Regions from separate parts of the Phytobacter sp. genome, predicted to be linked through region 2. Evidence: predicted binding sites of a transcription regulator. Region 2 holds the regulator's gene; each other region holds the start of a gene.
The links. The regulator ArgR, encoded in region 2, controls arginine synthesis, uptake and breakdown. The targets are predictions, from matches to a motif close to ANTGAATAAAAATACANT.
Positions count from the first base shown of each region.

Region 1: a site for ArgR is predicted at 2,684-2,701, ahead of argC (N-acetyl-gamma-glutamyl-phosphate reductase). Genes of this name have one in related genera too.
Region 3: a site for ArgR is predicted at 2,679-2,696, ahead of argA (amino-acid N-acetyltransferase). Genes of this name have one in related genera too.

Region 1 covers NZ_JCACPZ010000002.1:9,295-13,904, reverse strand. Annotated here, with positions in the region: gene ppc (phosphoenolpyruvate carboxylase) at 1-1,212, opposite strand, end outside; gene argE (acetylornithine deacetylase) at 1,485-2,636, opposite strand; gene argC (N-acetyl-gamma-glutamyl-phosphate reductase) at 2,809-3,813, shown strand; gene argB (acetylglutamate kinase) at 3,832-4,605, shown strand.
Region 2 covers NZ_JCACPZ010000008.1:1,346,977-1,351,586, forward strand. Annotated here, with positions in the region: gene degS (outer membrane-stress sensor serine endopeptidase DegS) at 1-362, shown strand, start outside; gene mdh (malate dehydrogenase) at 445-1,383, opposite strand; gene argR (transcriptional regulator ArgR) at 1,796-2,266, shown strand; gene yhcN (peroxide/acid stress response protein YhcN) at 2,624-2,887, shown strand; gene yhcN (peroxide/acid stress response protein YhcN) at 3,001-3,264, shown strand; gene AC5JPW_RS24320 (barstar family protein) at 3,326-3,592, opposite strand; gene AC5JPW_RS24325 (NAD-dependent succinate-semialdehyde dehydrogenase) at 3,640-4,610, opposite strand, start outside.
Region 3 covers NZ_JCACPZ010000008.1:837,490-842,099, forward strand. Annotated here, with positions in the region: gene mltA (murein transglycosylase A) at 1-643, opposite strand, end outside; tRNA gene AC5JPW_RS21825 (tRNA-Met) at 849-925, shown strand; tRNA gene AC5JPW_RS21830 (tRNA-Met) at 972-1,048, shown strand; tRNA gene AC5JPW_RS21835 (tRNA-Met) at 1,093-1,169, shown strand; gene amiC (N-acetylmuramoyl-L-alanine amidase AmiC) at 1,244-2,497, opposite strand; gene argA (amino-acid N-acetyltransferase) at 2,729-4,060, shown strand; gene recD (exodeoxyribonuclease V subunit alpha) at 4,094-4,610, opposite strand, start outside.

The sequences.
Region 1 (4,610 bases), on a different contig from region 2:
TTCGGTGTGACGGGTGCTTTCCTGACGAACGTCAATACGCACCAGCGGCACGCCAAAACATTTCACGCGCCTAAGGGTATCGAGCAGTTCACCATTGGCGATGATGCCCATACCGCAGGCTTGCAGAGATTTGTAACAGGCGTAAAGCGGTTCCCACAGTTGTTCGTTCTGGCTCAGCAGACCTTCTGGTTTCGGCAATCGCTGGCCTTTCAGGCGCGCTTCCAGCCAGGCCTGCGTTGCCATCAGCTGGCCGCGCAGTTTTTTCATCAGATAGCGATACGGTTCCTGCGCGCCTTCGGCACCGGCCAGTTCACGAAGCTCGTCGGTACATTCGACCATCGACAGCTCAGAGATCAGCAACTGAATATCTTTCAGGAACAGATCGGTCGCTTTCCAGCGGCTCAGCAGCAGGACGTGACGGGTAATGTCTGCAGTAACGTTCGGGTTGCCGTCGCGGTCGCCGCCCATCCAGGAGGTAAAGCGGACCGGTACGAAATCGACTGGCAGTTTGTAATTCAGGTTCTCTTCGAGCTGTTCGTTGAGCTCGCGAAGATAGTTAGGCACGCCTTCCCACAGACTGTTTTCGACAACCGCAAAGCCCCATTTGGCTTCGTCGACCGGGCTCGGGCGATGTTTACGGATTTCATCGGTATGCCAGGACTGCGCGATAAGCTGGCGCAGGCGGCGCATCAGCTGATGGCGCTCATAGTCGGCGATATCGGTGTTATCCAGCTGCTTTAAGCAGGTGTTCACTTCCACCATTTTGTGGATCAGTGTACGGCGGGTGATCTCTGTCGGGTGGGCGGTCAGCACCAGCTCCAGCGACAGCGATTCAACGGCTTTCTTGATAGCCGCTTCGTTGAGATCGGGTTGGTCTTTCAGTTTACGCAGCGTACGAGCAATCACTTCCGGGTTGTTTGCGGCTTCGCCTTTTGGCGAAATGCTGTGGTATTGCTCGGCGGTATTGGCAAGGTTCAGAAACTGGCTGAAGGCGCGAGCGACCGGCAACAGTTCATCATTGGACAGGTTTTGCAGCGTGTTGAGCAGCTCCTGACGGTTAGCTTCATTACCAGCACGTGAAGATTTGGACAGCTTACGGATTGTTTCGACCCGTTCAAGAATGTGCTCTCCCAACGCATCCTTGATGGTATCCCCCAGCAGCTTGCCGAGCATACTGACATTACTACGCAAAGCGGAATATTGTTCGTTCATGTTAACCCAGACACCCCATCTCATTTTATTTTGTTATATCCACCGTCCTGCAACGTGAAACGGATAGATATCAGACACCGCCTTTTATAAAGCCACGTAAAACCCACGGCGTCAATTGCTGCGAAATCGGTTCAGCAAACGAATAAATGCCGTGAATTTACGAAATTTAATTCGCTTTGCGGCTGATAAGCATAGCTTATGGAATTGTGAACAACGTCACTGCGTTTTCTCCTCACCCCGAGGGCGATTTATCGGGATGAGGAGGGGGTTAATCAGTGCCAGCAGAAGTGATGCACGACCTGTGTGATCAACTCGCGTGTTGGTTTTATAAAGCGTGTCTCAAGATATTCATCAGGCTGATGGGCCTGATTAATGGAGCCTGGTCCTAACACCAGCGTTGGGCACAGAGTTTGAATAAACGGCGCTTCGGTGCAGTAGTTAACCACTTCCGTTTCTACACCCAGCAGTTTTTCCACCACTTCTACCAGCTGATGGTCCGGCGGGCATTCGTAACCTGGAATTGGTGGATGCAGTTCGGATACCGTCAGGCGACCCGGCCAGCGGCTGCTTACCGGCTCTAACGCCTCTTCAAGCAGGCCGTTCAGATCGTTCAGGGTCATGCCCGGCAGCGGTCGAATGTCCATGTGCAGTTCGCAGCAGGCACAAATTCGGTTAGAGGCGTCGCCACCGTTAATGCTGCCAAGGTTCAGCGTTGGGTACGGCACGGTGAAGGCGTCGTAGTGATAACGCTCTTTCAGGTTATCGCGCAGATGCAGGATATGGCCGATGGCGTCATGCATCAGTTCGATGGCGTTGACCCCACGCGCCGGATCGCTGGAATGACCCGATTGCCCCAGAATGCGGATAGCGCTGGAGATGTGGCCCTTGTGAGCGCGTACCGGCTGCAAGGAAGTCGGTTCGCCAATAATGGCGCAATCCGGACGGAGCTGCGTGTTCTCTGCAAAGTAACGTGCGCCCGCCATGCTGGTCTCTTCGTCGGCGGTTGCCAGCACATAGAGCGGCTTTTTCAGTTTCGTCACATCAACATCACGCAGGGCATCCAGGATGAAGGCGAAGAAGCCTTTCATGTCTGCGGTGCCCAGTCCGTAAAGTTTGTTGTCGTGTTCGGTCAGTGTAAAGGGATCGCGCGTCCAGCGTCCGTCGTCAAACGGAACGGTATCCGTGTGGCCGGTCAATAAGAGGCCACCGGCTCCCTCGCCAATACTGGCTAACAGGTTAAACTTGTTACGGGTGCCGGGGACGGGCTGCACTTCAACCTTGAACCCGAGGTCGCCAAACCACCCAGCCAGCAGATTGATTAAAGAAGCATTGCTTTGATCAAGGGCTTCTTCCGTTGCGCTGATGGACGGAGTGCCAATCAGGGCGCGGTAAATCTCGATAAATGGTGGCAAATTCATTTTCATTGTTGACATACCTGAGTTCGTGATAGTATCAATATTCATGCATTAATAGTGAATAAAAATACATTAATGTTGAGCGTAAAGGAACCCATTCGGCGCCTTTACAGAGCGACGAGGGATTGATGCCGAATCACTCCCTGGCAAACTTGACGCACTAAGAAGGTAGACTGCCCCGATGTTGAACACGTTAATTGTGGGTGCCAGCGGCTACGCCGGCGCAGAGCTAGTGACCTATGTAAATCGCCATCCTCATATGAACATAACCGCTTTGACGGTTTCAGCGCAAAGCAATGATGCAGGAAAATTAGTCTCCGATTTACATCCGCAGTTGAAAGGTATTGTCGATCTGCCGTTGCAGCCTATGTCCGACATCAGCGAATTCGTTGAGGGTGTGGACGTGGTGTTCCTGGCGACCGCACATGAAGTGAGTCACGACCTGGCACCGCAGTTCCTCGCAGCAGGCTGCGTGGTGTTTGACCTCTCTGGTGCGTTCCGCGTTAACGATCTCGCGTTCTATGAAAAATTCTATGGCTTCACTCACCAGCATCCTGACCTGCTCGCGCAGGCGGTATACGGGCTGGCCGAGTGGAGCGCCAACGCGCTGAGGGACGCGAATCTCATCGCGGTTCCAGGTTGCTATCCAACCGCAGCACAACTCTCTCTTAAACCACTGATCGATGCGGGTGTACTGGATCTCAACCAGTGGCCGGTGATCAACGCGACCAGTGGCGTCAGTGGTGCAGGGCGCAAAGCGGCGATCTCCAACAGCTTCTGCGAAGTCAGCCTGCAGCCGTATGGTGTGTTTAACCATCGCCACCATCCGGAAATCACGACTCACTTGGGCGCACCGGTGATTTTTACCCCGCACCTGGGTAACTTCCCGCGTGGCATTCTGGAAACCATTACCTGCCGTCTGAAGCCGGGTGTCACACACGCGCAGATTGCGGCGATTTTCCAGCAGGCCTATGGCGACAAGCCGCTGGTGCGTCTGTATGAAAAAGGCGTTCCGGCACTGAAAAATGTGGTGGGTCTGCCGTTCTGCGATATCGGTTTTGCGGTACAGGATGAACACCTGATTGTGGTTGCGACGGAAGATAACCTTCTGAAAGGTGCGGCCGCTCAGGCAATGCAGTGTGCAAATATTCGTTTCGGCTATGCTGAAACCCAGTCTCTAATCTAATTGAGTGCAGGCGTGAAAATGAACCCATTAATTATTAAACTCGGTGGCGTACTGCTGGATAGTGAAGAAGCGCTGGAGCGTCTGTTTACCGCGCTGGTGAATTACCGTGAATCCCATGACCGCCCGTTAGTGATTGTGCACGGCGGCGGCTGCGTGGTGGATGAGCTGATGAAAAAACTCAATCTGCCGGTGACCAAGAAAAACGGTCTGCGCGTCACGCCTGCCGATCAAATCGATATTATTACCGGTGCGTTGGCGGGCACGGCGAACAAAACCCTGCTGGCCTGGGCGAAAAAACACAAGATTGCTTCCGTTGGCCTGTTCCTGGGCGATGGGGATAGCGTGAAAGTGACGCAACTCGATAAAGAGTTGGGCCATGTTGGTCAGGCACTGCCGGGCTCGCCGAAGCTGGTGAACGCACTGCTGGACGGGGGCTTCTTGCCCGTCATTAGCTCTATCGGTGTGACGGACGATGGTCGCCTGATGAACGTCAATGCTGACCAGGCAGCGACTGCTCTGGCGGCAACGCTGGGCGCAGATTTGATTTTGCTCTCCGATGTCAGCGGCATTCTGGATGGGAAAGGCCAGCGCATTGCCGAAATGACAGCAGCAAAAGCGGAGCAGCTGATTGAGCAGGGGATTATTACCGACGGCATGATTGTGAAGGTAAATGCGGCGCTGGATGCAGCTCGCGCCCTGAACCGCCCGGTTGATATTGCCTCCTGGCGTCACGCAGAACAACTGCCAGCACTGTTTAACGGTACGCCTATCGGCACCCGTATTCTCGCGTAAGCACA
Region 2 (4,610 bases):
TTCCCTTCCAGCTCGCCACGAAAATCATGGATAAACTTATTCGTGATGGCCGTGTGATCCGTGGCTACATCGGCATTGGTGGCAGAGAGATCGCCCCGTTGCACACGCAAGGTGGCGGGATTGATCAACTGCAGGGGATTGTCGTGAACGAAGTATCACCGGATGGTCCGGCTGCTCAGGCGGGTATTCAGGTGAATGATGTGATTGTCTCGGTGAACGGCAAGCCCGCTATTTCGGCACTGGAAACCATGGACCAGGTTGCAGAGATTCGTCCGGGCTCAGAAATTCCGGTAGAGGTGATGCGCGAAGACAAAAAACTCAAGCTTCAGGTGACTATTCAGGAATACCCAGCGACCAACTAGCGACATAAAAAAACCGGAGCGCATGTGGCTCCGGTTTTTGCTCACCCCTGATGGCAAACGGCGCACCAGGTGGCAGCGGTTATCATTTATTAACGAAGTCTTCGCCGAGTTGAATATCTTTTTTCAGCGTATCTAACATCCCTTCTAATGCCTGCTGTTCAAATGCACTGAGTTTGCCAATTGCCTGGCGTTCTTCAATGCCGCTTTTACCCAGCAGCAGCGGTTGGGAGAAGAAACGCGCATGCTGCCCGTCGCCTTCAACATACGCACATTCGACCACGCCTTTTTCGCCTTGCAGTGCACGAACCAGGGACAACCCAAAGCGCGCCGCCGCCTGACCCATAGAGAGTGTTGCTGACCCGCCACCCGCCTTCGCTTCTACCACTTCGGTACCAGCATTTTGAATGCGTTTTGTGAGATCAATAATTTCCTGCTCAGAGAAACTGACGCCAGGAATTTGTGACAACAATGGAAGAATAGTGACACCAGAGTGCCCGCCCACGACGGGGACCTCAATATCCGACGGCTGCTTACCTTTGAGCTCAGCCACGAAGGTATTCGAGCGAATGATGTCCAGGGTGGTGACCCCAAACAGCTTATTCCTGTCATACACACCCGCTTTTTTCAGCACTTCTGCAGCAATGGCAACCGTGGTATTGACCGGATTAGTGATAATACCAATGCACGCTTTAGGGCAGGTTGTCGCAATTTGCGCGACAAGGTTTTTCACGATACCCGCATTGACGTTAAAGAGATCGGAGCGATCCATACCCGGCTTACGGGCAACCCCCGCAGAGATCAACACAACGTCAGCACCGTGCAGCGCAGGCGTAGCATCTTCACCAGAAAAGCCTTTGATTTTAACAGCAGTAGGAATATGGCTGAGGTCAACAGCAACCCCAGGGGTTACAGGAGCAATATCATACAGAGTGAGTTCTGAACCTGAAGGCAGTTGTGTTTTCAGTAGTAGAGCTAACGCCTGGCCAATGCCACCAGCTGCGCCGAGGACTGCAACTTTCATCATAAACTCCTTATTATGGTTAGCTAAATATTTCGTTACTCCGTTGCGGCGACCTTAATTCACCCTGATAATTATGGCATCATGCAAACCAAAATTCTGCGGCACGGCACGCTTTTAAAATATTATAATGGGCTTTTACGATCGACTGACAAACAAACTCAGCAATTAACACTAAGTGTTTACAATATAGACTCGCCAACCATCAAAACAACACCAATTACATAACATTTATTTTACTTTTGCTTAAATTTGCGACACATGACACAAGCAGATTTTGTCCCACCATAATGGGCTTCAATAAAATTTGTGTCTTTAATAACAGTATTTTAGATATTTCCACGGTAGATTATTTGCATAAAAATTCATCCATATGCATAATAATGTAGTTTTCATGACCTTATACGGGTGACTTATGCGAAGCTCGGCAAAACAAGAAGAATTAGTTAAGGCGTTTAAGGCGCTGCTTAAAGAAGAGAAATTCAGTTCTCAGGGAGAGATTGTGTCGGCGTTGCAAGAGCAGGGCTTTGACAATATTAACCAATCCAAAGTCTCCCGGATGCTGACCAAATTTGGTGCGGTACGCACGCGTAACGCCAAAATGGAGATGGTATATTGCCTGCCTGCTGAACTTGGCGTGCCCACCACGTCAAGTCCGTTGAAAAATTTGGTGCTGGATATCGACTACAACGCGGCCGTTGTGGTGATTCATACCAGCCCAGGCGCAGCTCAACTGATAGCACGTTTGCTGGATTCCCTGGGCAAAGCGGAAGGGATCCTTGGCACCATTGCAGGTGACGATACTATTTTCACCACCCCGGCTAACGGTTTCACCGTTAAAGAACTCTACGAAGCCATCCTGGTCTTGTTCGAACAAGAGCTCTGATCGCCCCCTCCCCTCGCGACCTGCGAGGGGAAAACCCACCTTTCAAATCATTTTTTTGCCATCGACCTGCCATTCTTTTGACACATAGTGCGATTCTCCCCCCGCAATTCATTCACCTCAAGAATGGTTTCGCACAAATAATCAAAGAGACCTATCCATATGATTTACATATATTAAATTAAAACACTTACGAATTTTTATACGCTATTTGATATAAAAAATGATTTCCTTACCACTTATTTACGATTGAAATAATTAGTCTGGTATTAATTTTCTGGGTTATTAGTGTATACTTGATTTTGTGATGAGGGTCACGAAACAAGACTCTCCGAAAGAAAATATGACGAGGCAAATATCATGAATATCAAAACTACTGTTGCAGCACTGAGTGTTCTTTCTGTTCTCTCTTTTGGCGCATTCGCTGCTGACTCCATCGGTGCCGATCAAGCACAAAACCGTCAGTCAATCGGCACTATTTCGGTAGGCGGTGTAGCTTCTTCTCCGATGGATATGCGTGCAGAACTGAACAAAAAAGCAGAAGAACAAGGCGCTTCTTCGTATCGCATCATCGAAGCTCGTACCGGTGATAGCTGGCACGCCACTGCTGAGCTGTACAAATAAGCTGTATTGAAAGCCCCTGTATCAACAAACCTGTAATAGATATCGCTCAACGGTACCAGGCATAAAAATAGCAGTTCAACCCTTCTAGCCGTTGGGATGTGAGGAGAAAGACTATGAAACGTAACACAATCATCGCTACCCTTGGTTTAGCTTCACTGCTGTCATTTGGCGCGAGCGCCGCAACACAAGTGTCTGCTGACCAGGCGCAAAACCTGCAATCTCTGGGCAGTGTTTCTGTCTCCCAGACTGCCAGTTCCCCAATGAGTATCCGTGAGCAACTGTCGGCGAAAGCTGACCAGGCGGGTGCAGCGAGCTATCGTGTCATCGAACTGCAAGAAGGTGATACCTGGCACGCCACAGCCGAACTGTATAAATAATCCCTCGTCGTATATGTCCTACGACTTGCCCCTGCAGAGCAGGGGCTTTTTTATGTCTGAATTAGCGTAAGTTAAAGCGTAATTGCCCTTCCAGCTCTTCCTCTGCTTCATCAAATAACAAGATTAATGCACCAAACCGTCGACGAAGTTTTTCTGGCAAATGGATAAATTCAATCTCCAGCGGCAACGGTAGTTCATTGGTTACCACGATCCAGAGTGAATCCAGGTCGCTAACCTTGTCACGCTCAAGTGAAAACTGGCGGGAAAAATCACGAAAGAACGCGGTTTGATCGTCTATTTCATCAAAATCAAAAGTATAGATATTCATTATCCGCCATCCTGCCAAAGAAAGGGGCGGTCAACCCGCCCATACCATCACAATCCCCCGAGATGCAGGGTTTTCACTTCCAGGAATTCATCGAGGCCAAGCACCGAGCCTTCACGCCCAAGCCCGGACTCTTTTACCCCGCCGAACGGCCCCAGCTCGGTTGAGACAGCGCACTCATTTATCCCAATCATGCCGCTCTCGATCGCTTGTGAAACCCGGAACACCCGTGACAGGTTTTGGGTATAGAAGTATGCGGCAAGACCAAACGGAGTAGCGTTAGCCCGCTGAATGACTTCCTCTTCGGAAGTGAAACAGAAACAGGCGGCAACCGGGCCAAACGTCTCTTCATTGGCGAGCTTCATGCCATCGCTGCAGTCACCCAGCACCGTTGGCTGCCAGAAATTCCCCCCCAGTGAATGCGCTTTACCGCCCGCCAGCACTTTTGCGCCATGTGCCACGGCATCGTCAACATGTTCACGGACTTTATCGACAGCAGAGGCTTCAATGAGCGGTCCCACCACAACCCCATCTTCAAGACCGTTACCGACCTTCAGCGCCCTGACGGCATCCGCCAGCTTCTGCGTGAAAGCGTCATAGACAGATTCATGAATATAGAAGCGGTTTACGCTGACGCAAACCTGCCCGGCGTTGCGGAATTTGTTGGCAATCGCCCCCTGGACTGCGGCATCAATATCAGCATCCTCAAACACGATGTAAGGGGCATTCCCACCGAGTTCCATCGACACTTTTTTCATGGTTTCAGCAGCATTGCGCACCAGCGTTTTGCCTACCGCAGTGGAGCCCGTGAAGGAGATTTTGCGCACGTCATGGCTGGCCATAATGGCGTCACTGATTTCGGATGTTGTCCCGGCAACGGCGTTTAGCACGCCGTCCGGTACACCCGCTTTCTTCGCCAGGGTCAGTAAAGCAAAGGCGCTCAGCGGCGTATTGTTAGCGGGCTTGATAACCCCAGTACAACCGGCTGCCAGCGCAGGCCCCAGCTTACGGGTAAGCATTG
Region 3 (4,610 bases), 510 kb from region 2:
GCACTTTACCGATGCTGCGGTAGGCATGACCATTTTTGCCGGAGTAACTAAAGAAGTTCAGCGGACTACCATCACCAAAATCAATATAACCGCTGCCTTGTACGTCCATGATGAAGTTATCCATCAAAGAGTTACTGTAGGCCAGCACATAGCTATCACTCAGCCCACCAGCATAGATCTCAGCACGGGACGGCAAACGCCCGCGCTTTTGCGGCATACGGTAAATGGGATACTGGAACTCCCCCTGGCGGGTATGACGCGCCTGCACCACCGGCGTGTAGTAACCGGTAAACTGGACGTTGCCGTAGTTATCGGCCCCTTCCATTTGCCAGGCATCAATGCCGAACTGGCGCATATTGCGCGTGTCGCCCCCGGCGCGTAACCAGTCCTGGACTGCACTATAGACAGAACTCTGACCGGAATAGAGTCGCGGGGATGCACTACGAATTTGGCTAACTTGCTCAGAGAAATCGCCCGCGTTGATGGGCGCACCCACCGCTTCAGGCTGGTTTACCAGAGAGAAAGGCTGGTCAAACTTGCCGTCTTTATATTGTTGACCGCGATCGGTCGGTTTCGAAGAACAGGCGGCAAGCAGTGCCATCATTGCGCCTGTGACTAGATATTTTGCCCAACGTCCTTTCATTGTCTCTCATCTTCTGGTTAATCCGGAGCGTGATGAAGATAACAAACCGCCCATCTTAATGAAATGCAATCACTCAACCTGACGCAAATTCGGTATAAAAAACACGCTTATCGTACTGTTTTCATACAAATCACAGGCTATTACGCTATTCCGTTAAAAAAGGGTTGCATCAGAATGTTAGCGGAGTATAGTGCGCATCCACGGACGCGGGGTGGAGCAGCCTGGTAGCTCGTCGGGCTCATAACCCGAAGGTCGTCAGTTCAAATCTGGCCCCCGCAACCAATTAAAATCAGTAGTAAACATTACTCGATGGAAGAGTAATGACGGACGCGGGGTGGAGCAGCCTGGTAGCTCGTCGGGCTCATAACCCGAAGGTCGTCAGTTCAAATCTGGCCCCCGCAACCAATTACAATCTGATGCACATTTACTCGATGAAGAGTAAAGACGGACGCGGGGTGGAGCAGCCTGGTAGCTCGTCGGGCTCATAACCCGAAGGTCGTCGGTTCAAATCCGGCCCCCGCAACCAACACAATAAACACCTTAACGGGTGTTTTTTTGTTTTTATAGTCTGTAAAAATGGCGCCTTTCAGCGCCACCTCGTTATCCTCTTCTCGCCAGCGTAGCGCCGTCGGCAAAGTACGCCTTAATCCCTGCCAGAATGGATTCCGCCACCTCTTGCTGGAACTTCGCCGTTTTGAGCTTACGCTCCTCTTCAACGTTACTGATAAACGCGGTTTCGACAAGAATGGATGGAATATCCGGCGCTTTCAGTACCGCGAACCCGGCCTGCTCAACGCTGTTCTTATGCAGATTATTAATGTTGCCCAACTTGCCCAGTACCGCTTTACCAAACTTCAGGCTGTCGTTGATGGTCAGCGACTGCACCATGTCGAACATCGTATGATCGAGATAGCGATCGCCACTTTTGCTGACGCCACCGATTAAGTCCGCCGCATTCTGCGTCTCGGCCAGGTATTTCGCTGCCGTACTGGTGGCCCCTTTCGTCGACAAGGCAAACACCGAGGAACCGCTCGGCTGACGGCTGCTGAAGGCATCAGCATGAATGGAGACAAAGAGATCGGCGCGCTGCTTCTGCGCTTTCGCCACACGGACTTTCAGCGGAATGAAGACATCTTCATTACGCGTCATGTACGCCTTCATGTTGCCTTCTTTTTCGATCAGAGCACGCAATCGACGGGCTATTTGCAGCACCACGTCTTTCTCACGGGTCCGGTACTTACCAATGGCTCCCGGATCTTCACCACCGTGTCCGGGATCCAGCATGATAACAATCGGACGATCGCGCCCGGCTTTACCCGGCTGCGGCCCGCTTTGTGCAGGCGGTACCTGTTTTTCCAAATCGCCCTGATTGTAGTCTTCGAGCAGTGCCAGTAGCGGATCCTGTACATCTTTAGCATTCGCCGGGTAGAGATCCATCACCAGACGCTCTTTAAAGCCAGCGACCGGCGCAAGAGCAAAGAGCTGCGGTTTAATATCCTGTTTGAGCTCAAACACCATGCGCACAGTCTGCGGATCAAACTGCCCGACACGGGCGGACTTAATGAAAGGATCGTCACTGCGGATCTGCGCCCCCATCCCTTTCAGAACAGAGTTCAGGTTCACGCCTTCAAGATCGACCACCAGCCGGTCAGGGTTGCTCAGAGAAAACTGGCGATATTTGACGACCCGATTAGACTCAACCGTCACACGGGTGTAAGTAGACGCAGGCCAGACGCGCACAGCGACCACCTGGCTAACGGCGGCAAGGCCGACCTGGCTCACGCTTAATAACCACATTGCCCCCGCACCCTGTATTAATCTGCGGCGGCTTAGCGCTTTTTGACTTCCCGACATGCCACTCCCGAGCAAAAGCAAAAATGATGAATTACTGATTAAACGTCAGAATTGACCGAAAACTTTAACGAATGACGCATAAGCTGTCATCTATAAAACGGTAAAGGCCGTGGTTAACGACCTCAGCCCTAATCAATCGAATTAACTGATGATGCAATTTGGGCTTGCACATCAGGCAATAAAAGAATAAAAATACACTTTTTACGAATAATCATGCAGTGAGGGTTAGCCGTGGTAAAGGAACGTAGAACCGAACTGGTGCAGGGATTTCGCCACTCTGTCCCCTATATTAATACCCATAGGGGCAAAACCTTTGTCATTATGCTCGGTGGTGAAGCTATTGAGCACGAAAACTTTTCCAGTATCGTCAATGACATTGGCCTCCTGCACAGTTTAGGCATTCGGCTGGTCGTGGTCTATGGTGCCCGCCCGCAGATTGATGCCAACCTTGCCGCTCATCACCATGAACCGGTTTATCACCAACACATCCGCGTGACCGATGCGAAGACGCTTGAACTGGTAAAACAGGCCGCAGGTCTTCTGCAACTGGACATTACCGCCAGGTTGTCGATGAGTTTGAACAACACCCCGCTTCAGGGGGCGCATATTAACGTCGTCAGCGGCAACTTTATCATCGCTCAGCCGCTGGGCGTTGATGAGGGCGTTGACTACTGCCATAGCGGACGTATTCGTCGTATTGATGAAGAAGCCATTCATCGCCAGTTAGACGGCGGAGCCATTGTGCTGATGGGGCCAGTGGCGGTGTCAGTCACCGGGGAGAGCTTCAACCTGACCTCTGAAGAGATTGCCACTCAGCTTGCAATCAAACTGAAAGCGGAAAAAATGATTGGCTTCTGTTCATCGCAAGGGGTCTATAACGAAGACGGGCAAATTGTCTCCGAATTGTTCCCTAATGAAGCGCAGGCCCGCGTAGAAGCCCTTGAAGAGCAAGGTGATTATCACTCAGGTACCGTGCGTTTCTTGCGTGGTGCAATGAAGGCCTGCCGCAGCGGCGTACGTCGCAGCCACCTGATAAGCTACCAGGAAGACGGTGCACTGCTGCAGGAACTGTTCTCCCGCGACGGTATCGGTACCCAAATAGTGATGGAGAGTGCGGAGCAGATCCGTCGTGCCACCATCAATGATATTGGCGGCATCCTGGAGCTGATTCGCCCGCTGGAACAGCAAGGTATTCTGGTACGCCGCTCACGCGAGCAACTGGAGATGGAAATCGACAAGTTTACCGTCGTCCAGCGCGATAACCTGACGATTGCCTGCGCTGCGCTTTATCCGTTCCCGGAAGAGAAAATCGGTGAAATGGCCTGCGTGGCCGTGCACCCGGATTACCGGAGTTCCTCGCGCGGTGAGGTGTTACTGGACAGAATTGCCGCACAGGCAAAACAGATGGGGCTGAGCAAGCTCTTTGTCCTGACCACCCGCAGCATTCACTGGTTCCAGGAGCGTGGCTTTACGCCGGTGGATATCGATTCGCTGCCGGAGAGCAAAAAAGAGATGTACAACTACCAGCGCCGTTCCAAAGTTCTGATGGCGGACCTGACCTGACCTGTCGCCCCACGTTTTCGCGTGGGGCCACCTTCAGGCTTCAGCCTGAAAAAGAGCATCCAGTCCACTTCGCCGCTCAGTCCGCGTGGTAATAGCCTGTAACAACACACGTTCATCGGCATACAGAGACAAGCGTTTTTTCGCTCGCGTGATGGCGGTGTAGACCAGCTCTCGCGTGACGACCGGCACAAATTGCCCCGGTAAAATCAGCGCGGCGTGCTCAAATTCGGACCCTTGCGACTTATGCACCGTCATCGCCCATGCGGTGTCGTGCTCTGGTAAACGACTCGGTTGAACCGACTTCATGCTGCCATCGGGTAGCGGGAACCAGACGCGGATCCCTTCCCCCTGATCCAGAGCAATGCCAATATCACCATTGAACAGCCCCAGCGATGCATCATTACGGATGATCATCACCGGACGCCCGTGATACCAGCGCCCGTGCGCCGGGCGGAAAATACGCCGCTGTCGAACCAGTGCCTGCTCAACACGTTCATTTAAACCACTCACACCGAATGGCCCTTCGCGAAGCGCACATAGCACCTGATAT